DNA from 3 places in the Faunimonas sp. B44 genome. Region 2 is predicted to be linked to each of the others. Evidence: predicted binding sites of a transcription regulator. Region 2 holds the regulator's gene; each other region holds the start of a gene.
The links. Region 2 encodes PhoB, which activates phosphate uptake and scavenging genes when phosphate is short. Its sites were predicted from a motif close to TGTCATNNANCTGTCAT; they were not measured.
Positions count from the first base shown of each region.

Region 1: ACUN0C_RS17185 (YdcH family protein) is a predicted target of PhoB. The motif match lies at 3,179-3,195, and genes of this name have one in related genera.
Region 3: ACUN0C_RS04820 (PhoX family protein) is a predicted target of PhoB. The motif match lies at 5,439-5,455, and genes of this name have one in related genera.

Region 1 covers NZ_JBQYEX010000014.1:22,768-30,002, forward strand. The annotation lists gene ACUN0C_RS17165 (sulfite exporter TauE/SafE family protein) at 1-406, shown strand, start outside; gene ACUN0C_RS17170 (acyl-CoA synthetase) at 500-2,149, shown strand; gene ACUN0C_RS17175 (MarC family protein) at 2,155-2,769, opposite strand; gene ACUN0C_RS17180 (YdcH family protein) at 2,888-3,067, opposite strand; gene ACUN0C_RS17185 (YdcH family protein) at 3,283-3,507, shown strand; gene purE (5-(carboxyamino)imidazole ribonucleotide mutase) at 3,629-4,096, shown strand; gene ACUN0C_RS17195 (5-(carboxyamino)imidazole ribonucleotide synthase) at 4,083-5,183, shown strand; gene ACUN0C_RS17200 (inositol monophosphatase family protein) at 5,330-6,115, shown strand; gene ACUN0C_RS17205 (MotA/TolQ/ExbB proton channel family protein) at 6,189-7,235, shown strand, end outside.
Region 2 covers NZ_JBQYEX010000003.1:407,990-415,224, forward strand. The annotation lists gene ACUN0C_RS08070 (class I SAM-dependent methyltransferase) at 1-375, shown strand, start outside; gene ACUN0C_RS08075 (hypothetical protein) at 317-580, shown strand; gene ACUN0C_RS08080 (phospholipase D-like domain-containing protein) at 594-2,117, opposite strand; gene ACUN0C_RS08085 (endonuclease/exonuclease/phosphatase family protein) at 2,159-2,989, opposite strand; tRNA gene ACUN0C_RS08090 (tRNA-Leu) at 3,155-3,240, opposite strand; gene ACUN0C_RS08095 (GcrA family cell cycle regulator) at 3,647-4,153, shown strand; gene phoB (phosphate regulon transcriptional regulator PhoB) at 4,189-4,890, opposite strand; gene phoU (phosphate signaling complex protein PhoU) at 4,892-5,599, opposite strand; gene pstB (phosphate ABC transporter ATP-binding protein PstB) at 5,614-6,489, opposite strand; gene pstA (phosphate ABC transporter permease PstA) at 6,513-7,235, opposite strand, start outside.
Region 3 covers NZ_JBQYEX010000002.1:329,270-336,504, forward strand. The annotation lists gene ACUN0C_RS04800 (ATPase domain-containing protein) at 1-1,186, shown strand, start outside; gene ACUN0C_RS04805 (PAS domain S-box protein) at 1,173-3,254, shown strand; gene ACUN0C_RS04810 (prephenate/arogenate dehydrogenase family protein) at 3,258-4,175, opposite strand; gene ACUN0C_RS04815 (pyridoxal phosphate-dependent aminotransferase) at 4,178-5,278, opposite strand; gene ACUN0C_RS04820 (PhoX family protein) at 5,541-7,235, shown strand, end outside.

The DNA of each region.
Region 1 (7,235 bases), on a different contig from region 2:
CCCGGTTCGCAGCACGGCGCCGCGCGGGCACAACGTGGTGAAGGGCTGGATCTGCGGCGCGCTGTCGGGCTTCACCAGCTTCGTCAGCCATGCCGGGGGGCCGATCTACCAGCTCTACACGGTCCCGCTCCGGCAGGAGCCGGGCATCTATGTGGGCACCGCGATCATCTTCTTCGCGGCGGTCAATCTCGCGAAGGTGCCGCCCTATCTGCTGCTCGGCCAGTTTTCCGCGGAGAACCTCGTCACCGCGGCCGTGCTGACGCCGCCGGCGCTCGCGGCGACCTATGCCGGCGCGAAGGTGGCGCGGTGGATGAACGCCGAGCTTTTCTACCGCATCATCTATATCCTGATCTTCCTGGTTTCGCTGAAGCTCCTCTGGGACGGAGCGGTCGGCCTGTTCGGCTGAACACGCGGCGCGGCGGGGCCGTTGCGTGGCGATGGCGGCCATTGCTAGCGTGACGGACGCGGCGCGCATGCGCCCATCGGGGAGGGAAGGGCGATGCCGGACCAAGTCTCGCATTACGACGTCGGCCTGGACCGCACGCCGGCCAATTACCAGCCGCTCACGCCACTGAGCTTTCTGGAGCGGGCCGCGAGCGTCTTTCCCGATCATGTGGCGATCGTCCACGGCGCGCAGCGGATTTCCTACGCGGAATTCCACGGCCGCGCCCTGCGGCTCGCCTCGGCGCTGTCGCGGCGCGGAATCGTCCGCCGCGATACCGTCTCCGTCATGCTCTCCAACACGCCGGCCATGCTCGACGCCCATTACGGCGTGCCGATGACGGGGGCCGTGCTCCACTCGATCAACACGCGGCTGGATGCGGCGGCGATCGCCTTCCAGCTCGACCACGCGGGTTCGAAGCTCGTCATCGTCGACCGCGAGTTCGCCGACGTCATGCGGGCCGCGCTCGCGATGGCAGCGGTGCGCGCGGTCGTCGTCGATTTCGACGACCCGGAGTTTCCGGCGGACGCCCCGGTGCCGAAGGGCGATCCCGTCGGCAATCTCGACTACGCCGCGCTGCTGGAAGAAGGCGATCCCGGCTTCGCCTGGTCGCCGCCGGCCGACGAGTGGGACGCCATCGCCCTCAACTACACGTCAGGGACCACGGGCAACCCGAAGGGCGTCGTCTATCACCACCGGGGCGCCACGCTGATGTGCTACGCGAACGCGCTCGCCGGCAGCATGGGAAAGCATCCCGTTTATCTCTGGACGCTGCCGATGTTCCATTGCAACGGCTGGTGCTTCCCCTGGACGCTGTCCGCGCTCGCCGGCACCCATGTCTGCCTGCGATGGGTGCGGGCGGGCGCGATGTACGACGCGATCGCCGATCACGGCGTGACGCATCTTTGCGGCGCCCCGATCGTCATGTCGTCGCTCCTGAACGCACCGGAGCCGGAGCGCCGGAGTTTCTCGCAGACGGTGACCTTCATGACCGCGGCTGCTCCGCCGCCCGAAGCCGTGCTCGCCGGAATGGCCGAGGCGGGTTTCGCAGTGACGCATCTCTACGGGCTCACGGAGACGTACGGGCCGGCCGTGGTGAACGAATGGAAGGTCGATTGGGACTGCCTTTCCGGGCCGGAGCGGGCCGTGCGCAAGGCGCGTCAGGGCGTCCGCTACACCGCGCTCGAGGCGCTCTCGGTGCGCGATCCGGAGACGCTGGAGCCGGTGCCGGCGGACGGCGAGACGATCGGCGAGGTCATGTTCCGCGGCAACATCGTCATGAAGGGCTACCTCAAGAACGAACCCGCGACGGAGGAGGCGCTCGCCGGCGGCTGGTTCCATTCCGGCGATCTCGGCGTCATGCACCCGGACGGCTACATCCAGCTCAAGGACCGCGCGAAGGACATCATCATTTCGGGCGGCGAGAACATCTCCTCGATCGAGGTGGAGGATGCTCTCTACAAGCATCCCGCCGTCGCCGCGGTCGCCGTCGTCGCCAAGCCGGACGAGCGCTGGGGCGAGACGCCCTGCGCCTTCGTCGAGCTGAAGCCCGGAAGGAGCGCGACCGCGGAGGAGCTCGTGGCCTTCGCGCGCGAGCGGCTGGCGCACTACAAGTGCCCGCGCCACGTCGTGTTCGCGGAGATCCCGAAGACGTCCACAGGCAAGATCCAGAAGTTCAGGCTGCGCGACGCGGCCCGGGACGTCTGAACGGATCAGCCGAGGCCGAACCGGCTTTCGATCCCGGTAATCACCGTGGAGACGGCGAGGGCGGACAGGATGAGCCCCATCACGCGGCTGACGATCGCCGCACCGGCATTGCCGATCAGGCGCTGAATCGGGCCGGCGGCGAGCATGAGCGCCAGCGTGATCGACAGGACGGCAAGGACGATGATCCCGGTCGTCACCTGGTCCATCACGGGATGCGTGCGGTTGTCGGTGAGGACGACGACCGACAGCATCGCTCCCGGTCCCGCGATCGAGGGGATTGCGAGCGGATAGACGGCCAGTTCGACGTCTGATCTCGGGATCGCCTCCGTCTCCGTCTCCTGCTTGGCATGGCCGAAGATCATGGAAAGCGCGAAGAGGAAGAGGATGATGCCGCCGGCGATCTGGAAGTCGGCGAGCTGGATCCCGATCGCATCGAGCACCAGCTGCCCGAGCACCAGGAACCCGATCAGGACCCCGGCTGCGACGAGAGTCGCCTTGATCGCGACGGACCGGCGCTTCTCAGGCGCCAGGAGCGCAGTGACGGCGAGATAGACCGGGACTGTGCCGATCGGATCCACCACCGTGAACACGGTCGCGAATTCCTGGATGAGTTCGTCCATGGTTTCCAAGGCAGCCTCCCTCCGGCGCAATTTCGCGACGAATGCTGAAGGAAGCGGAAACCGGCCACGAAAAAGGGCGCCGCGAAGGCGCCCTGGAGGACTGGACTGGTCCCGAGTCTCAGTGGACGGACTGGGACTGCTTCAAACGCGCGATCTCATCCTTGATATGCAGCTTACGTCGCTTGAGGGTGGCGATTTCCATCTCGTCGTTGCCGGGATGGGCCTGCGCTTCCGCGATCTCTCGCTTCAGCGACTGGTGACGCCGTTCGAGCTCTGCAAGATGCGATTCGAGGGACATTCGCGCCTCCTTGGTCGGTGCCAACGTGAAGAGCATGACATAAAGAGGTGCCCCTGTCGAAGGTTGCCGCAAGGGAACCTCTGCGGCCGGCCCGGCTTCGCGGCGCCGATCACGACGGAACGGTGACAGGCGAGTTTGGTCGAAACGGGGCGGGGCTCATGTTCCGGTCGGGCCATGCGCATGGTATGATCGCGGCCGTTCAGCAGGGGCCCGGAATGACCGATCAGGACGGCGTGATCCGCGCGGCGGACTTCGCGATCAGAGCCGAGCTGGCGCAGTTGCGGCAGGAGCATCGCGACCTCGATTCCGCCATCGACGCGCTCCAGGACCAGCCGCGCCTCGACAATCTCCAGATCCAGCGCCTGAAGAAGCGGAAGCTTCTCCTGAAGGACAGGATTTCATCGCTCGAGGACAAGCTTCTGCCCGACATCATCGCGTGAGACCCCTGCGGCGCGCCGCCGGTTGCCGGAACGGCAAGGCTCCGTTATGCGGGCGGTTTCCTCCGAAGGAGCGAGCGCCTTGAAGGTCGGGTCGTCGATTCCTGCGCCGGTCGCAATCGTCATGGGAAGCCAGTCGGACTGGCCGACCATGCGCCATGCCGCGGAGCGGCTGGACGATCTCGGCGTGGCTTACGAGGCGCGGATCGTTTCGGCCCACCGCACGCCCGAGCGCCTCTACGCGTTCGCCAAGGCTGCTCGCGCAGAAGGCCGCAAGGTGATCATCGCCGGCGCGGGCGGGGCGGCGCATCTCCCCGGAATGGTCGCGGCGATGACCACGCTGCCCGTCCTGGGCGTGCCGGTGGAATCGAAGGCGCTGAGGGGCCAGGACAGCCTCCTCTCGATCGTCCAGATGCCGGCCGGGGTGCCCGTGGGCACGCTTGCGATCGGCCCGGCGGGCGCCGCGAATGCCGGGCTCCTGGCCGCGTCCATCCTGGCGCTGTCCGATGAGGGCCTCGCCGAGCGGCTGCAGCGCTGGCGCGCGGCCCGGACGGCCGAAGTGGCGGAGCATCCGGCCGATGCCGTCGAGTGACGCGCCGGGCGCGCTGCCGCCGGGCTCCACGATCGGCATTCTGGGCGGCGGCCAGCTCGGCCGCATGCTGGCGCTCGCCGCCGCCCGGCTCGGGCTGCGCACGCATGTCTATTGCCCGGACGCTGACAGCCCGGCCTTCGACGTTTCGGCCGGGCACACGCAGGCCGCCTATGACGACGGTGCCGCCCTCGATGCCTTCGCTTGCGCCGTCGATGTCGTCACGTACGAGTTCGAGAACGTCCCCGTCGCCGCCGCCGAGCGGCTGGCGGCGAAGGTGCCGGTGCGGCCGGGCGCTCGCGCGCTCGCAATTGCCCAGGACAGGCTGGACGAGAAACGGTTCCTGTCCGAGGCGGGCATCGCGGTGGCGCCCTATGCGGCGGTCGACGACGCGACGGGGCTCGACGCGGCGGTGGCGGCGCTCGGCCTGCCCGCGATTTTGAAGACCCGCCGGTTCGGCTATGACGGCAAGGGCCAGGCGGCGATCAGGGCCGATGCCGACACGGCCGCCGGCTTCGCTGCGATCGGCGGCGCGCCGGCGGTGCTGGAAGGCCTCGTCCGCTTCGCGCGCGAGGTGTCCGTGATCGCCGTCCGGGGGCTGGACGGCCGGATGGCGAGCTACGACCTCGTCGAGAACGTTCACCGGGACCACATCCTGCACACCTCCACCGTGCCGGCACGGGTGCGCTCCGGGACCGAGGCCGAAGCGCGGGCGATCGCGGAACGCATCCTCTCTGCGCTCGATTATGTCGGGGTGATCGGGATCGAGTTCTTCGTCGTGGAGGAGGGTGCGCGCGAACGCCTCCTCGTCAACGAGCTCGCGCCGCGCGTCCACAATTCCGGCCATTGGACGGAGGACGCCTGCGCCGTCTCGCAGTTCGAGAACCATGTTCGCGCGGTTGCGGGCTGGCCGCTCGGGCCGACGGCGCGGCACGCCGACGTGGTGATGACGAACCTGATCGGGGCAGAGGCGGCCGACTGGCCTTCGCTCGCCGCCGATCCCGATGCGCGGCTGCATCTCTACGGCAAACGGGAGATCCGTGCGGGGCGGAAGATGGGCCACGTCAACCGGCTCGCCCGCCGCGCCTGAGCCTTGCCTCGGCCGGGGAAGTATGGTGCAAGGCGCGAGCCTCCGCCCGGCGCGGCGCCCAGGCGACAGCAGCACCAACAGGCCCGGCTCGGCCGGCGCGCGGCGATCCGGCCGGCGCCCAAGCCGCCCGGCGCAAGGCTCCCGACATGGCTCGCACGGCAATCCTCAACGTCATGGTCCGCGCCGCCACGAAGGCGGGCCGCGTGCTCTCGCGCGACTTCGGCGAAGTCGAGCAGCTGCAGGTATCGCGCAAGGGCCCGGCCGATTTCGTCACCGCGGCCGACCGGCGGGCGGAGGAGATCATCCGCGCCGAACTCGCCCACGCGCGGCCGGACTACAGCTTTCTGATGGAGGAGGCCGGCGAGACGATCGGCTCCGACCCGCAGCACCGCTGGATCGTCGACCCGCTCGACGGGACCACCAACTTCCTGCATGGCATCCCGCTCTTCGCGGTCTCGATCGCGCTCGAACGGCAGGGCCGCATGCAGGCCGCAGTCGTCTACAACCCGGCCACGGACGAGCTCTTCACGGCCGAGCGCGGGGCGGGGGCGTTCGTCAACGACCGCCGCATCCGGGTGGCCGCACGCACCCAGATTGCCGAGGCGGTGCTGTGCACCGGGATCCCGCATCTCGGCCGCGGCGATCACGGCCGATTCCTCCGCGAGCTTGCCACGCTGATGCCCATGGTCGCGGGCGTCCGGCGCACGGGCTCTGCCGCGCTCGATCTCGCCTGGCTTGCCGCCGGCCGGTTCGACGGGTTCTGGGAGCGCGACCTGTCGCCGTGGGACATGGCCGCCGGCATCCTGCTCATTCGCGAGGCAGGCGGCTATGCGAGCGATTTCCGCGGCGGCGACGCGATGCTGGAGAAGGGCGAGATCGTCGCCGGCAACGAACTGATCCACCGCCAGCTCCTCGCCGCACTCAAGGGCTGAGCCGTTTCGTCTTTCGCTGCTGCGGCAAAACACTTACATATCGAGCGGTCCCATGGAGGCTCGGCAGTAGAGAATGGCCCGCGACTTCGACCCATACAAGCTCTCGAGTCCGCGCGTTTTCCTCATCAGGATGATCATCTTCCTGGTGATCGCAGCCTTCGTGCCGCTGGTGCTCTACCGGCAGCTCACCGTTGGATTCATGGCCAATCCGGGATTAAACGGCCTGATCCTCGGCGTGCTCTTCATCGGGATCGCGCTCGCCTTCCGGAACGTCCTTCTCCTGATGCCGGAAGTCACCTGGGTGAACTCGTTCCGCCGGCGCGACACCGATCCGACCATGCCGACCCCGCGCCTGCTCGCGCCGATGGCGACGCTGCTGCGCGACCGCGCGGATTCCATGGCGCTGTCGACCTCGACCTGGCGCTCGATCCTCGATTCGATCGCAACGCGCCTCGACGAGAACCGCGAAATCCTCCGCTACATGACGGGGCTCCTGGTCTTCCTCGGGCTCCTCGGCACGTTCTGGGGTCTCATCACCACGATTGGCGCGGTTTCGAGCACGATCCAGAGCCTGGACATCGGGTCCGGCAACACGGCCACCATCTTCGAGAACCTGAAGAGCGGGCTGCAGGCGCCGCTCGCGGGCATGGGCATCGCGTTCTCGTCATCCCTCTTCGGCCTCGCCTCCTCGCTGGTCCTCGGCTTCCTCGACCTGCAGGCCGGCCAGGCGCAGAACCGGTTCTACACGGAGCTGGAGGACTGGCTCTCCACGATCACCGACCTCGAGGAACTGGAGTTCGAGGACGCCGAGACCGGCAGCACCGTGCGCGAGATCAAGGTTTCGGTCGACCGCCTGTCGCGTGCGATGCAGGACGGCGGCGGGCGTGCCGCGACTGCCGCAATGGCCAATCTCGCCGAGGGCATCCAGGCGCTCGTGCAGCACATGCGCGGCGAACAGCAGATGGTGCGGGACTGGGTGGAATCCCAGGCCGAGCAGCAGCGGATGCTGCAGCGCACGTTGAACCGGATCGCGGACGCGTCCGATCGCGGCGCCATGCCGCGCCGCCCGGTCGAGCCGGACGAGGACCGGCCGGCCAAGGTGCTCGGCGAGTACCGGCGG
Region 2 (7,235 bases):
CTCGACAGCTTTCCCTATCTCGTGCTCGCCGGCGGCGCGCTGGCGGAGCGCCATGTCGAGGAAGCGGCGCGGGTGCTGCGGCCCGGCGGCACCCTTGCGATCCTCAACTATTCGTATCGCGGCGACCTGGATGCCGACCACGGCGACCTGGCCCGCCACGCGGCGCGTTGCGGCCTCACGCTGGAGGAAGCCGGCACGCGGCCTTTCACCCTCTGGGACGGCGTCGCCTTCCGCCTCCGAAAGCCGCCGGACGCGTGCGGCGGGAACGGCGACGGGGACACGTCCGTTATCCCCGTTCATCCAAGCGAGGACGACCATGGCGGGGAAAGACAAGGCGACCTTCAGCCGGCGCTCCCGGCTCGACGTACCCGATGAACTCCGGCAGCCATCCGCGCCGGCGCCGAACCAGGACAAGGCCGAGGAGCGGCAGACGGATCATCCGATCTTCGGCGATGGCGGCAGCGAGCCGATCGCCCACCACGTCGCTGCCGCCCCGGCCATGACGGACGAGGAGGCGGGCTGCATGGAACCGGACTATCGGCCGCTGCGGCCCACGCCTCCCCCTTCCCGCAAGGCCTGAACGGGACGAGGCGTCAGGACGCCACCGGCCCGCTCGAATGCTCCCCGCGTGGGCGCCAGGGCCGGTGCAGCAGCCACCACGCATCCTTCGCGTCGACCGGATCGAAAAGGTGCCGCCGCGTCGCCCAGCGCGCGAAGGGCGTCGGCTTCGCATCGGGCAGAGGGCGCAGGCGCCCCGGGGCTGCGGCGCGTTCGAGGGCGGCGATCAGGCTGCCGGTCTCGGCATGGGCGGCTGCCAAAGCGGCGGGATCCGCGCCGGCGTGCTCGGCAAGAATCCCAATGCCGAACGCCCAGATCGCCTGCCGCGTCGCCTCGTCGTTCGCCGCCCCCGGCTGCGCCTCGATGGCGAGATCGCATTCGGTGTCGAACCCGATCGACCGGTTGCTGATGTTCGATGTCCCGACGCGGAGCAGCCGGTCGTCGATGACCGAGACCTTCGAGTGGATGATGACCGCCTGCCCGGCGTCATTGTAGGGCGCGAGGATGCGGAACCGGCCGTGGCGGTCGGCCTTGCGCAGCCGCTCGACCTGCACGGTGCGCACGGTGTCCATCGCGATCCGCTCGAAGCGGCCGGGGCTCTGCTCCGGATTGACGACGATCACCTCCGGCCCGTCCGGCTCGGCCAGGCGCTTCTCGAGGGCGGCGATGATCGGGTCCCCGGTGAAGTACTGGTTCTCCAGGAAGATGGTCCGCCGGGCATCGAGGATCATGTCGACGAAGAGCGCGCCGCTCTCGCGCACGGCCGGCGCGCCGTACCATTCCGGCTCGGTGCGGGCGATACCGACCGGGACGTCGGTCATGTCCACTGCCAGATGGTCGGGCCAGCAATCGTGCTCGCCCTTCGCGGTGGTGACGGTTTCCCCGATCGCGAGCCGCCAGCGCTCGCGCGCGATCGCCGACAGCGCGTCCACGACCGGACCTTCCACCGCCATGGTGACGTCGTGGCGCGGCGGATAGGGCGAGCCGTCCGGATCGATCCGGCACGGGTCGTCGGCGACGTGGCCCGGCCGGTCCCAGCGGTTGCAGCCGAAATCCATGCCGCCGCAGAAGGCGATGCGGTCGTCGACGATGAGGAGCTTCTGGTGATGCGATGCGCCGGCGAGATGGGTCCCGTCGAGCTTGAGGTTCATGCGGACGTCGGTCACCCAGTCCCTGATGCGGAGCGCGAGCTTCGGATGCTTGGCGATCCCGAGCGGAAGCGGCATGTCCCATCTCAGGACGCGCACCTCGAGGCCGGGCCTGTGCGCCACGAGCCATTCCAGGAGATCGCCGAGCCGGTCGGGCTCCTCGGCATCGTTTCGATGAGGCTCGAGCCGGATGCGCGGGTCGTAGTCCCATCCAATCAGCATGATGGAGCGCTCGGCCTTGCGCATGGCCGCCTTGGCAGCCGCGAAATAGCTGATCGCGTCGACCAGCAGGGCCGCCCGCGTCGCACGCTCCACGCGCCAGCAATTGCGGCCGGGCACCAGGATGGAGGCAGCCGATGACGGCGGCGCGGCGGCGGCGCCGGGAAGCGGGGGCGCCAGCTCGGATTTCATCTGTTCACTCCTTGCGGGCCAGTCGGCTCTCCGCCGCGAGATCAGTCATTCCAGCTGCACACCGCCTTCAACGGCAGATGATCGGAAGCGACCCGGGCGTCGGCCGAGCGATGCGCGGCGACATGGTCCATGCTGGTGCCGTTCACGAAGATCCGGTCGAGCGGCAAGAGGGGCCGCCAGGTCGGGAACGTCGCCAGCTGGGGCGACGGCTGCAGCTGCCCCATCAGCGGCCGCAGGCTGCCCCCGCGCGGGCGCCACTCGTTGAGATCGCCGAGGAGGACGCAAGGCGTGTCGCTTTCGGCGCGCGCCCTGAGGAGCGCGAGCAGCTGCTGGACCTGGGTATGGCGCTCGCGGACGCTCAGGCCGAGATGGGTCGCGACAACGCGCAGTCGCCTGCTTCCCAGCGCGACTTCCACGTCGATCGCGCCGCGCGGTTCGCGCCAGGCAGTGAAGGACAGGTCCATCCGATGCGAGCGCAGGATCGGGTACCGGCTGAGCACCACGTTTCCGAACGAGCCGGAATGGTCGACCACGTTCGGCCCGGGCACCGCATGATATCCCGTGAGCTTGGCCAGGTACTCGAACTGGTCGACCCAGCCTCGGCCGGACTTCACCCGCCGCGAATCCACCTCCTGAAGGGCGATGATGTCGGCGTCGAGCTCGGAAAGCACCGCCGCCACGCGTTCGGGGTCGCGGCGGCCGTCGAGCCCGACGCAGGAATGGATGTTGTAGGTGGCGATCGTGAAGCCGTCTGCGTCGAGCGCCGGCACCGCCGACCAATCCCGCGCGGCTACCGTGCCGGCAGGCTCGACATCTTCGATCCGTTCGAGAGCGTCCAGTCCGGGGGGAGATCGTCTTTTGCGCAGCCGCATGCAGTGTCCAGATATTCGATGCGGGGATCAACGCAAGAGCAGAGACGAGGTTCGCGCGTGCGACACGTTACTTTGCCGGCCGGATGAGCCGATGCGGCTCCTTCCCGCGAAGCCGGCAAAGACCTGAGCCGGCCCGGCCACGCCTGCGCGGCAGGCGATAGCGGTTGGTGCCCCTGGCCGGACTCGAACCAGCACGCCCTTGCAGGCAACAGATTTTGAGTCTGCCGCGTCTACCATTCCGCCACAGGGGCCCCGGGCGCGCGGCGGATCATACGGACGGCCGCCCGCGCGTCAATGACGCGACGGACAACGCGTCGGTCGTTCAGAGGCGCGCGGGCGCACACCGGCGAGCCTCTGGCCCGTTCGATCACCTCGCCGTCGACGGACGGGATTCCGCGGCAGGCAGTCCGGGCATGCTGCTGGTGTGGCATTCCCGACTCACTTCCGCGCATCTCGCAACGAAAGCCTTGGAAAAGATTCGGCGACTCTTGTGAGCGAGTCACGGCACCTATAGTTTCCGAGCTGCAAAGCACGAGATGTCGTGCGGCGGACAGAATTCCGATCAAGTTCTAGCGTTTGGCGCGGACGCTTCGGCATTCGCGAACAGCTCGGGATTCCGTCCGGATGCGGCAGGAAACAAGGTGCCAAGGAGACCCCATGTCCTGGACCGACGACCGAGTGGAGCTTTTGAGGAGGCTCTGGCAGGAAGGCAGGAGCGCGAGCCAGATCGCCGCGGAACTTGCCGGCGGCGTCACCCGCAACGCGGTGATCGGCAAGATCCACCGGCTGGGGCTTTCCGGCCGCGGTCAGCCGACCTCGACGGTGAAGCGGCAGCGCCGGACCGCCGTTGCGGCAACGCCTGCCCCCCGCAAACCGAGGATGCACCCGGTCGCAGGCGCTCTCGCGCTCGACACGATCGAAGACGTCGAAATGCTGCCGGTCGTTCAGCACAAGAACGCCGTGGTGGTCCCGATCGCCAAGCGCCTGCCGATCGAGAAGCTCACCGAGCATACGTGCAAGTGGCCGATCGGCGATCCCGGCCATTCCGACTTCCACTTCTGCGGGCACCAGTCGCTCGAAGGCCTGCCCTATTGCGAGTACCATGCGGGCGTCGCCTACCAGACACCCGATCCGCGCCGCCGGGCGAAGCGCGCCCACGCCTGAGGCCAAAACGGGCGCGCCGGCGTCCGGAGCGGCGCTCAGGCGCGTTCGAACTGCTCGTTGAAGGAATAGCCGGCGCCGCGGACCGTGCGGATCGGATCGCGAGCCCGGCCGCGGTTCAGGGCGCGCCTCAGCCGGCCTACATGGACGTCGACCGTTCTCTCGTCGACATAGACGTCCCGCCCCCACACGCCGTCGAGCAGCTGTTCGCGGCTGAACACCCTGCCCGGGCTCTTCATCAGGAATTCGAGCAGCCGGAACTCCGTCGGGCCGAGGTGGATCTCGCGGCCGCCGCGGCGGACGCGCACGGTTTCCCGGTCGAGCTCGAGGTCGCCAGCCTTAAGGACGGTGCTCACCGCGTCCGGGCGGACGCGCCGGAGGATGGCCTTGATGCGGGCCATCAGCTCGGGGACCGAGAAGGGCTTGACGACGAAGTCGTCGGCACCCGTGGCGAGGCCACGGATGCGCTCGTCCTCCTCGCCGCGCGCCGTCAACATCACGATCGGGAGGAGTGCCGTCTCCCCGCGAGTCCGCAGCCGGCGACAGAGCTCGATGCCGGACAGGCCCGGCAGCATCCAGTCGAGGAGCAGCAGGTCCGGCTGCCGCTCGCGCAGACGGATTTCCGCCTCATCGCCGCGGGCGATCGTCTCGACGTCGAACCCCTCCGCCTCGAGGTTGTAGCGGAGCAGGATCGCGAGCGGCTCCTCGTCCTCGACCACGAGGACCTGCGGCTTCGGCATTTCAGGCCTGCTCCGCCTGCGTCAGGCGGGTGGTGCTGCTCTCGCGGGACTCGTCGAAGGGCTGGCCGGTGACCAGGTAGCAGATCGTCTCCGCGACGTTGGTGGCATGGTCGCCGATCCGTTCGATGTTCTTCGCGCAGAACAGGAGATGCGTGCACATGCCGATATTGCGCGGGTCCTCCATCATGTAGGTCAGGAGTTCCCGGAAAAGCGACGTATAGACGGCGTCGATCTCGTCGTCCTTTGCCCAGACCTCGCGCGCCTTCTCCACATCCCGCGTGGCGTAGCTGTCGAGCACCAGCTTCAGCTGCTCGAGCGCGAGCGTGGAAAGATGCTCCACCCCGACATAGACTCGCTGGCCGAACTTCTGCGCGTCGATCGCGAGCGCGCGGCGCGCAATGTTCTTGCCGAGGTCGGCGACCCGCTCGAGGTCGTTCGAGATCCTGAGCGCGGCGATGATCTCGCGCAGGTCCTGGGCCATCGGCTGACGGCGGGCGATGACGAGGATCGCCTTCTCCTCGATCTCGCGCTCCATCTCGTCGACCTTCTTGTCGGCCGAGATGCAGTCCTGCGCGAGTTCGGGATCGGACTTCAGCAGAGCGCTCACCGACCGGCCGACGAGCTGCTCGGCGAGGCCACCCATGGTGGCGATCAGGCTGGAGAGCTCGTTCAGCTCGTCGTCGAAGGAGGTGACGATGTGTTGCTTCATTCTGCGTCCTCCGCTCAGCCGAACCGGCCGGTGATGTAGTCCTGAGTCCGCTGGTCGTGCGGATTCGTGAACATCATGTCGGTCGGGCCCTCCTCCACAAGGTAGCCGAGATGGAACATCGCCGTGCGTTGCGAGACGCGCGCCGCCTGCTGCATCGAGTGGGTCACGATCACGATCGCGTAGTTCTCGCGCAGCTCGTCGATCAGCTCCTCGACGCGGGCGGTGGCGATCGGGTCGAGCGCCGAGCACGGCTCGTCCATCAGGATCACTTCGGGGTTCGTGGCAATGGCGCGCGCAATGCAGAGCCGCTGCTGCTGCCCGCCCGACAGCCCGGTTCCGGGCTCGTGCAGCCGATCCTTGACCTCGTCGAAGAGCGCCGCACGCTTGAGCGCACCGGCGACGATCTCCTCCAGTTCCGACTTGTTGCGGGCCAGGCCGTGGATGCGCGGCCCGTAGGCGACGTTCTCGTAGATCGACTTCGGGAACGGGTTCGGCTTCTGGAACACCATGCCGATGCGCGCCCTGATCTCCACCACGTCGACCTCCGGCGCATAGATGTCCTGGCCGTCCAGCTCGACCGAGCCGGTGACGCGCGCGATGTCGATCGTGTCGTTCATCCGGTTGAGGCAGCGCAGATAGGTGGACTTGCCGCAGCCGGACGGCCCGATGAGCGCGATGACCTCGCGATTGGGAATGTCGAGGTCGACCGAAAAGAGCGCCTGCTTCTCGCCATAGAAGACGGAGACCTGCCGCGTCTTCAGCTTCACCGGCGCCTGGTCCGGCGCCTTCGCCGCCGCCTCCCTGGCCTGCGCGATCAGCGTCTCGCGGTCCGCCGGCTCCTCGGCTGCCACCCCGATCGGGATCGTGGCGTTCCGCTCTTCCGTCGTCATCGTCATCCTCATCGTCATTGTGCTCACCAGCGGCGTTCGAACCGCTGCCGCAGGAAGATCGCGACCGCGTTCATGAGAAGGAGGAAGCCGAGAAGGACCATGATCCCGGCCGAGGTGCGCGCGACGAAGCCGCGCTCAGGGCTGTCGGCCCAGATGAAGATCTGGGTCGGCAGGGCGGTCGAGGAGTCCAGGATGCCGCCAGGCGGGCTCGTGATGAAGGCGTTCATGCCGATCAGCAGGAGCGGCGCGGTCTCGCCGAGCGCCTGGGCGAGGCCGATGATCGTTCCGGTCAGGATGCCCGGGATCGCGAGCGGCAGCACGTGATGGAGCACCATCTCGTGCTTGGAGGCGCCGATGCCGAGCGCGGCCTCCCGGATCGACGGCGGAACGGCCTTCAGAGCCGCGCGGGTAACGATGATCATCGTCGGCAGGGTCATCAGCGCGAGCACCATGCCGCCGACGAGCGGCGCCGAACGCGGCAGGCCGAACCAGCCGAGGAAGACGGCGAGGCCGAGCAGGCCGAACACCACGGACGGCACGGCCGCCAAGTTGTTGATGTTCACCTCGATGAGCGCCGTCCATCGGTTCTTTGGGGCGAACTCCTCCAGATAGATCGCCGCGGCGATGCCGATCGGGAAGCTCAGGAGGAAGCAGACGAGGAGCGCGAAGAAGGAGCCGACGATCGCCCCGGACAAGCCGGCCAGCTCCGGGAAACGGCTGTCCGCGTTGAAGAACAGGCCCCAGTT
Region 3 (7,235 bases), on a different contig from region 2:
CTATCCGGCCGACCTCGAGCTCGGCGAAACCGTGCAGACCGTGCTGGAACAGGTCGACACGGTCAGGCCGCAGCGGATCGTGTTCGACAGCCTTTCGGAGATCCGCCTCCTCGCGCAGTCGTCGCTGCGCTACCGCCGGCAGGTGCTCGCCTTAAAGCACTATTTCGCGCAGCACGCCTGCACCGTTCTGCTGCTCGACGACCTCACCTCCGAAGGCGACGACCTGAACCTCCACTCGATCAGCCATGGCGTGATTCGCCTCGAGCAGATCGCCGTTCAGTATGGGTCCGAACGCCGCCGCCTTCGCGTGTTCAAGATGCGGGGGACGAATTTCCGTGGCGGCTTTCACGACTTCACCATCCGGCGCGGGGGCATCACGGTCTATCCGCGGCTCGTCGCCTCCGACCATCACCGCGCGTTCGACGACACGGAACCTGCGACCTCGGGCGTGGCCGAGTTCGACGCGCTGCTCGGCGGCGGGTTCGACCGCGGCACCAGCACGCTCGTGATGGGACCGGCCGGCTGCGGAAAGTCATCGCTCGTGTTCCAGGTCATCCATGCCGCGCTCGAGCGCGGGGAGAAGGCGGTGGTCTTCTCGTTCGACGAGACGCGCCGCATCCTCCTGAAGCGCTCGAAGGGCATGGGCATCGACCTCGAGCCCTACCTGGCCACCGGCAGGCTGAAGCTGCACCAGATCGACCCGGCGGAGCTCTCCCCGGGCGAACTCGTCGGACGGGTCCGCGCCGCCGTGGAGGATGGCGACGTCAGCATCGTGGCGCTCGATTCGCTGAGCGGGTTCATGAACGCCATGCCCGAGGAGCACTTCATGCTCCTGCAGATGCACGAGCTGCTCACATATCTGAACCAGCAGGGGGTCATAACCCTGCTCCTGCTGGCGCAGCACGGGCTCGTCGGGCACATGCAGTCGCCGGTCGACCTCACCTATCTGAGCGACACGGTCCTCCTCCTGCGCTATTTCGAAGCGCGAGGCCGCATCCGCCATGCGATTTCCGTGGTGAAGAAGCGCACCGGACATCACGAACGCACGATTCGCGAATACTTCATCGACGGTCACGGCATCCGCATCGGACCCGCTTTGGAAGAGTTTCGAGGCATCCTGACCGGGGTCCCGACGTTCAGCGGCTCGTCCGAGCGCCTGATCGAGCCGCGCGATGCAGGAGAGTAGCCATCAGCCCCCGAGGAAGGTCCTCATCCTGGCGCCGATCGGCCGCGACGGAGCCGTCGTCCGGCACATCCTCGTCGGCGCCGGCTTCGAGGGCGAGGTCTGCCAGGACGTTGCCGGGCTGCTGGCGGGCCTGAGCGAAGCGGCCGCAGCGGTCATCGCGGAAGAGGCCTTCAGGGACGCGCGCGACGTGGAGGCGGTGCGCAGATGGCTGGAGGCCCAGCCGGCGTGGTCGGATTTCCCGTTCGTCCTCCTTTCCCTGCGCACCAACGATGCCGACGAGCGCCGGGCGGCTCTCCGCGACGCGCTCGGCAACATCACCCTGCTCGAACGGCCCCTTCGGCCGGACACGGTCGTCCGCGCGACGCGGGCATCGGCCAGAGCCCGGCAGCGGCAATTGGAGGCCGCCCGGCTGCTGGAGGAGCGCGCGCGCGCGGAGGCAGAGCGCCGGGCCGGCGAAGAGCGCCTGCGCGAGCTCTTCGAGAACGCGGCCGACGCGATCTTCATCGCCGCCGCCGACCGGCGCCTGACGGACGTCAACCCGGCCGCGTGCAATCTTCTCGGCTACCGGCGGGAGGAGCTCCTCGGGCGTTCCGGCGGCATACCGCTCGTGGAAGACGACAAGCGCCCCTTCGAAGACTGGATGGTGACGCAGGTCGACGGCCGGTCGCTCGCATCGGAATGGCGGCTGCGCTGCAAGGACGGTTCCGCCATCGACGTGGAGATCACCGCCCGCGTCCTCGCCGACGGGCGCTGGCAGGCCTTCGCCCGCGACATCAGCGACCGCAAGCGCGCCGAAGCGGAGCTCCGGCGACTGAACGAAACGCTCGAGGCGCGCGTCCTGGAGCGCACCACCGAACTGAGCGAGGCGCAGGGCGCCCTCGCCCAGGCCCAGAAGATGGAAGCGGTCGGGCAGCTCACCGGCGGCGTCGCGCACGACTTCAACAACCTCCTGATGGCCATTTCCGGCGGCCTGGACATGCTCTTCCGGCACGACGATCCGGAGCGGCGGCAGCGGGTGATGGACGGCATGCGCCAGGCTGTCGACCGCGGCGCGGCCCTCACCCGCCAGCTTCTCACCTTCGCGCGCCGGCAGGCGCTGGAGCCGGAGCCGCTGCTGCTTCATCAGCAGATCGGCGCCATGGGCGAACTGCTCGCGCGCAGCCTGCGCGGCGACATCGAGGTCACGATGGAGTTCGCGCCCGACCTTTGGGCCGTCGACGTCGATCCCACCCAGCTCGAGGTCGCGGTCCTCAACCTCGCCGTGAACGCGCGCGATGCGATGCCGGACGGCGGCGTTCTCTCCATCCGGGCGGAGAACGCCCCGGCGCTCGCGCTCGAAGAGATCGCGGGGGACTTCGTGCGCCTGTCGGTCTCGGACACCGGGACCGGGATGGCCCCGGAGGTGATCGCCAGGGTGTTCGAGCCCTTCTTCACGACCAAGGACATCGGCAAGGGATCGGGGCTCGGCCTCGCCCAGATCTACGGCTTCGCCAAGCAGTCGGGCGGCATCGTCCAGATCGACAGCGCCGTCGGCGCCGGAACGACGGTGACGATACTCCTGCCACGCGCCGAACGGAGCGTGGCCGCCGCCGGCGCGGCAGAGTTCGGCCGGTCGGCCGCCCCTCCCCCCGACGGCCCTGCCGCCGGCGCGAGCGTCCTGCTGGTGGAGGACGACGACGAGGTCGCCGCGCTCGTCGCCGACATGATCGGCCAGCTCGGCTATCGGGTCACGCGCGTCGCGAACGCCGCGGCCGCGCTCGGCGCCCTGGCCGACGGGCGCAGGATCGACATCGTCTTCTCCGACATCCTGATGCCGGGCGGGCTCGACGGCACGAAGCTCGCACGCGAGATCGGCAGGCGCAGGCCGGGGCTGCCGATCGTGCTCACCACCGGCTATGACGGCCAGTCGCTCTCGACCGCGGCGGAGCTCGGCCTGCCGGTCCTGCGCAAACCCTACCGCATGGAGACGCTCGGCCATACGCTCGCCTCGGCGCTGCATCGGCCGGAGCGTGCGCAGCGCTGTGCCGACACGACAGGCGAGGCGCGATCCGAAGGAACGCCCGGGTGAGCGCTACCGCATCGCCTGGCGGCCGAAATCCGGCGCCGCGACCTCCTGGCCGGCCTCGATGATGCCGCGGCGGATCGCGCGGGTGCGCGTGAAGAGCTCGAGCAGCGTGTCGCCGTCGCCCCAGCGGATTGCGCGCTGAAGGGTCGTCAGGTCCTCGTTGAAGCGGGCGAGCATCTCCAGCACCGCTTCCCTGTTGTTGAGGAAGACGTCGCGCCACATGGTCGGGTCCGAGGCGGCGATGCGGGTGAAGTCGCGGAAGCCGCCGGCGGCGAACTTCATCACCTCCGACTGGGTGACCTCCTCGAGATGGGCGGCCGTGCCGACGATGTTGTAGGCGATGAGGTGCGGCACGTGGCTGGTGATGGCGAGCACCATGTCGTGATGCTCGGCCGGCATGGCCTCGACGTTCGAGCCGAGCGCCTCCCAGAACGCCCGAAGCCGTGCGGTCGCGTCCGGGTCGGTGCCCGGCAGCGGGGTCAGGATGCACCAGCGGTTCCGGAAGAGCTCGGCGAAGCCGGCCTCCGGCCCGGAATGCTCCGTCCCGGCGACCGGATGCGCCGGCACGAAATGGACGCGGTCGGGAAGGTGCGGCTCCATCTGGCGGATGACGGCGGCCTTCACCGAACCGACGTCGGACACGATGGCGCCGTCGGCGAGATGCGGGGCCATCGCCTTCGCCACCGCCTCGCACGCGCCGACCGGCACGCAGGCGACGACGAGGTCCGCCCCCGCCACCGCTTCGGCGATGTCGGTGGTGTAATCGTCGCCGAGGCCGAGCCGTTCGGCGGTCGCCACCGTCTCCGGCCGGCGGCTCTGCACGGCGATGCTGCCGACGATGCCGGCCTGCCGCGCCGCGCGCGCAATGGAGGAGCCGATCAGGCCGATGCCGATCAGCGCCAGCCGCTCGAAACGGACAGGCATCGTCACGCCCCGCCGAGGAAGTCGGAGAGGGCCGCGACGGCGCCGCGGTTCGCCTCCGCGCTGCCGATCGTCATGCGCAGCGCGTCCGGCAGCCCGTAGCCGGCGACGCGGCGAAGCACGAAGCCGCGCTCGCGCAGGAAGCGGTCGGCCGCGACGGCGCCCCGGCCCGGCTCCGCCGGGAAGTGGATCAGCACGAAATTGCCGACGCTCGGGGTGACGCGCAGCCCGAGGCGGGCGAGCTCGGCGGAGACCCAGGCGAGCCATTCCGAATTGTGGGCGACCGCCGCCTCGACATGGGCGCGGTCGGCGGCCGCCTCGACGCCCGCGGCGAGCGCCGGGCCGGTCACGTTGAACGGGCCGCGGGTGCGGTTCAGCGCGTCGACGACGTGAGCCGGCCCGAACGCCCAGCCGAGCCGCAGATTGGCGAGCCCGTGGATCTTCGAGAAGGTCCGCGTCATCACCACGTTGTCGGCCTCGGCGGCGAGCTCCAGCCCGCTCGAATAGTCGTTGCGGCGGACGTATTCCGCGTAGGCGGCGTCGAGCACGAGGAGGACGTTGCCGGGCAGCGCCGCGTGCAGCCGCTTCACCTCGGCATACGGCAGGTAGGTGCCGGTCGGGTTGTTCGGGTTGGCGAGGTAGACGATCCGCGTGCGCGGCGTGACGGCGGCGAGGATGGCGTCGACGTCGGCGGTCTCCTCGCGCTCCGGCGCGACGACGGGCACGCCGCCGGCGGCGAGGATGGCGATGCGGTAGACGAGGAAGCCGTGCGCGCTGTAGACGGCCTCGTCGCCGGGCCGGAGATAGGTCTGGGCGATGAGCGTGAGCAGCTCGTCGGAGCCGTTGCCGCAGACGATGCGCTCCGCGCCGATCCCGTGTGCGGCGGCGATCGCCTCGCGCAGGAGCCGGGACGAGCCCTCCGGATAGACGTGCAGCCGGTCGGCGTTGGCGCGGTAGGCCTCCACGGCGCGCGGGCTCGGCCCGAGCGGCGTCTCGTTGGACGACAGCTTGAACACTTTCGCGGCCGCGCTCCGGTCGTCGCCGGGCACGTAGGCCGCGATCTCGAGGACACCCGGCCGCGGCTCGGGACGCATCTTTTCGGTCATGGACGGCTCTTGCAGGCTTCCGCAGGGCGCACCGCCGAGCGGACGCCCTTCTTCGATCACTCCGGGAGGACGGCAGGTGATAGCCGCCGGCGGATGCGAAGGCAAAGGGAGAGTCGCAGGCCCCGCCCGGAGCGACGCCATCGGACGCCGTCGGCAGAAGTGTCATCGGGCTGACAAGCGCCTGTCACGGAGCGCCCCTAGCCAGTTTGGAATGACTCCAAACAAAGTGGAGTCAGCCAGTCATCTTTTCAGGGGCCGACACATGAACGAGCACGCGAACCATCCCGGTTTCCGGACCAGCCTGCTGGAGGCGGCGGCCGGCGAGCCGCTCAACCCCACCGGCAATCCGACCATGGGCGAGATCATCGCCGCCCGCTTCTCCCGCCGCGGTCTGCTGAAGGGCGCGCTCGCCGTCTCGGCGATCTCCGCGACCGTCAGCCCGCTGGCGCTGATGACGGCGGACCAGGCCAGGGCGAACGGCGGTTCCGCCTTCAGCTTCAAGGAGGTCGAGGCCGGCGTCGACGCCGATCACCACGTCGCCGAGGGCTACGACGCCGACGTCCTGCTGCGCTGGGGCGATCCGATCTTCCCGGACGCGCCGGAGTTCGACCCGGTGGCGCAGACCGCGGAGAAACAGCGCCGGCAGTTCGGCTACAACAACGACTATGTCGGCTTCATCCCGCTCGAGGGGTCGAACACGCGCGGCCTGCTGGTCGTCAACCACGAATACACGGCCGAGCAGCTGATGTTCCCGGGCATCGTCGAGATCGTCGACGGCAAGCCGCAGATCGCGCCGGCCACCAAGGAGCGGGTCGACGTCGAGATGGCCGCGCATGGCGGCACGATCGTCGAGATCCGCAAGGACGGCGGCAAGTGGCAGGTGGTGAAGGACTCGCCCTACAACCGCCGCATCACCGCCGACACGGAGATGGAGATCACCGGGCCCGCCGCAGGCAGCCCGCGGCTCCAGACGAGCGCGGATCCGACCGGAACGCGCGTGCTCGGCACGATCAACAACTGCGCCGGCGGCGTCACGCCCTGGGGCACGTACATCCTGGCTGAAGAGAACTTCCACGGCTATTTCGGCGGCGAGCTGCCGGCCGATCATGCCGAGGCGGTGAACTACAAGCGCGTCGGCGTGCCCCAAGGCACCTACGACTGGTCGAACCACTACGACCGCTTCGACGTCTCCAAGGAGCCGAACGAGGCGAACCGGTTCGGCTGGATCGTCGAGGTCGATCCGCACGACGCCAACGCGGTCCCGAAGAAGCGCACCGCGCTCGGCCGCTTCAAGCATGAGGGCGCGGAGTCGATCGTCGCCGCGGACGGCCGCGTCGTCTTCTACATGGGCGACGACGAGCGCTTCGACTACGTGTACAAGTTCGTGACGGCGGGCACCTACGATCCCGACGACCGCGCCACCAACATGGACCTCCTCGACGAGGGCACGCTCTACGTGGCGAAATTCGGCGAGGACGGCCGCATGCAATGGCTGCCACTCGTCCACGGCGAAGGCCCGCTGACGGCGGAGAACGGCTTCCAGAGCCAGGCCGACGTGGTGATCGAGGCGCGCCGGGCCGGCGACCTCCTCGGCGCGACCAAGATGGACCGGCCGGAGGACGTCGAGCCGAACGGCAAGACCGGCAAGGTCTACGTGATGCTCACCAACAACAGCCGGCGCAAGGACGACCAGGTCGACGCCGCCAATCCGCGCGCGGCGAACGCCTTCGGCCACATCATCGAGATCGCCGAGGACGGCGGCGATTTCACGGCCACGGAAGGCGCCTGGGAGGTTCTCCTGAAGTGCGGCGACCCGAGCGTGGCTGAGGTCGGCGCCTCCTTCTCGACCGCAACGACCGCAAACGGCTGGTTCGGCATGCCGGACAATTGCGCCATCGACGCGGAGGGGCGGCTCTGGGTCTCGACGGACGGCAACTCGCCGAAGAAGACCGGCCGG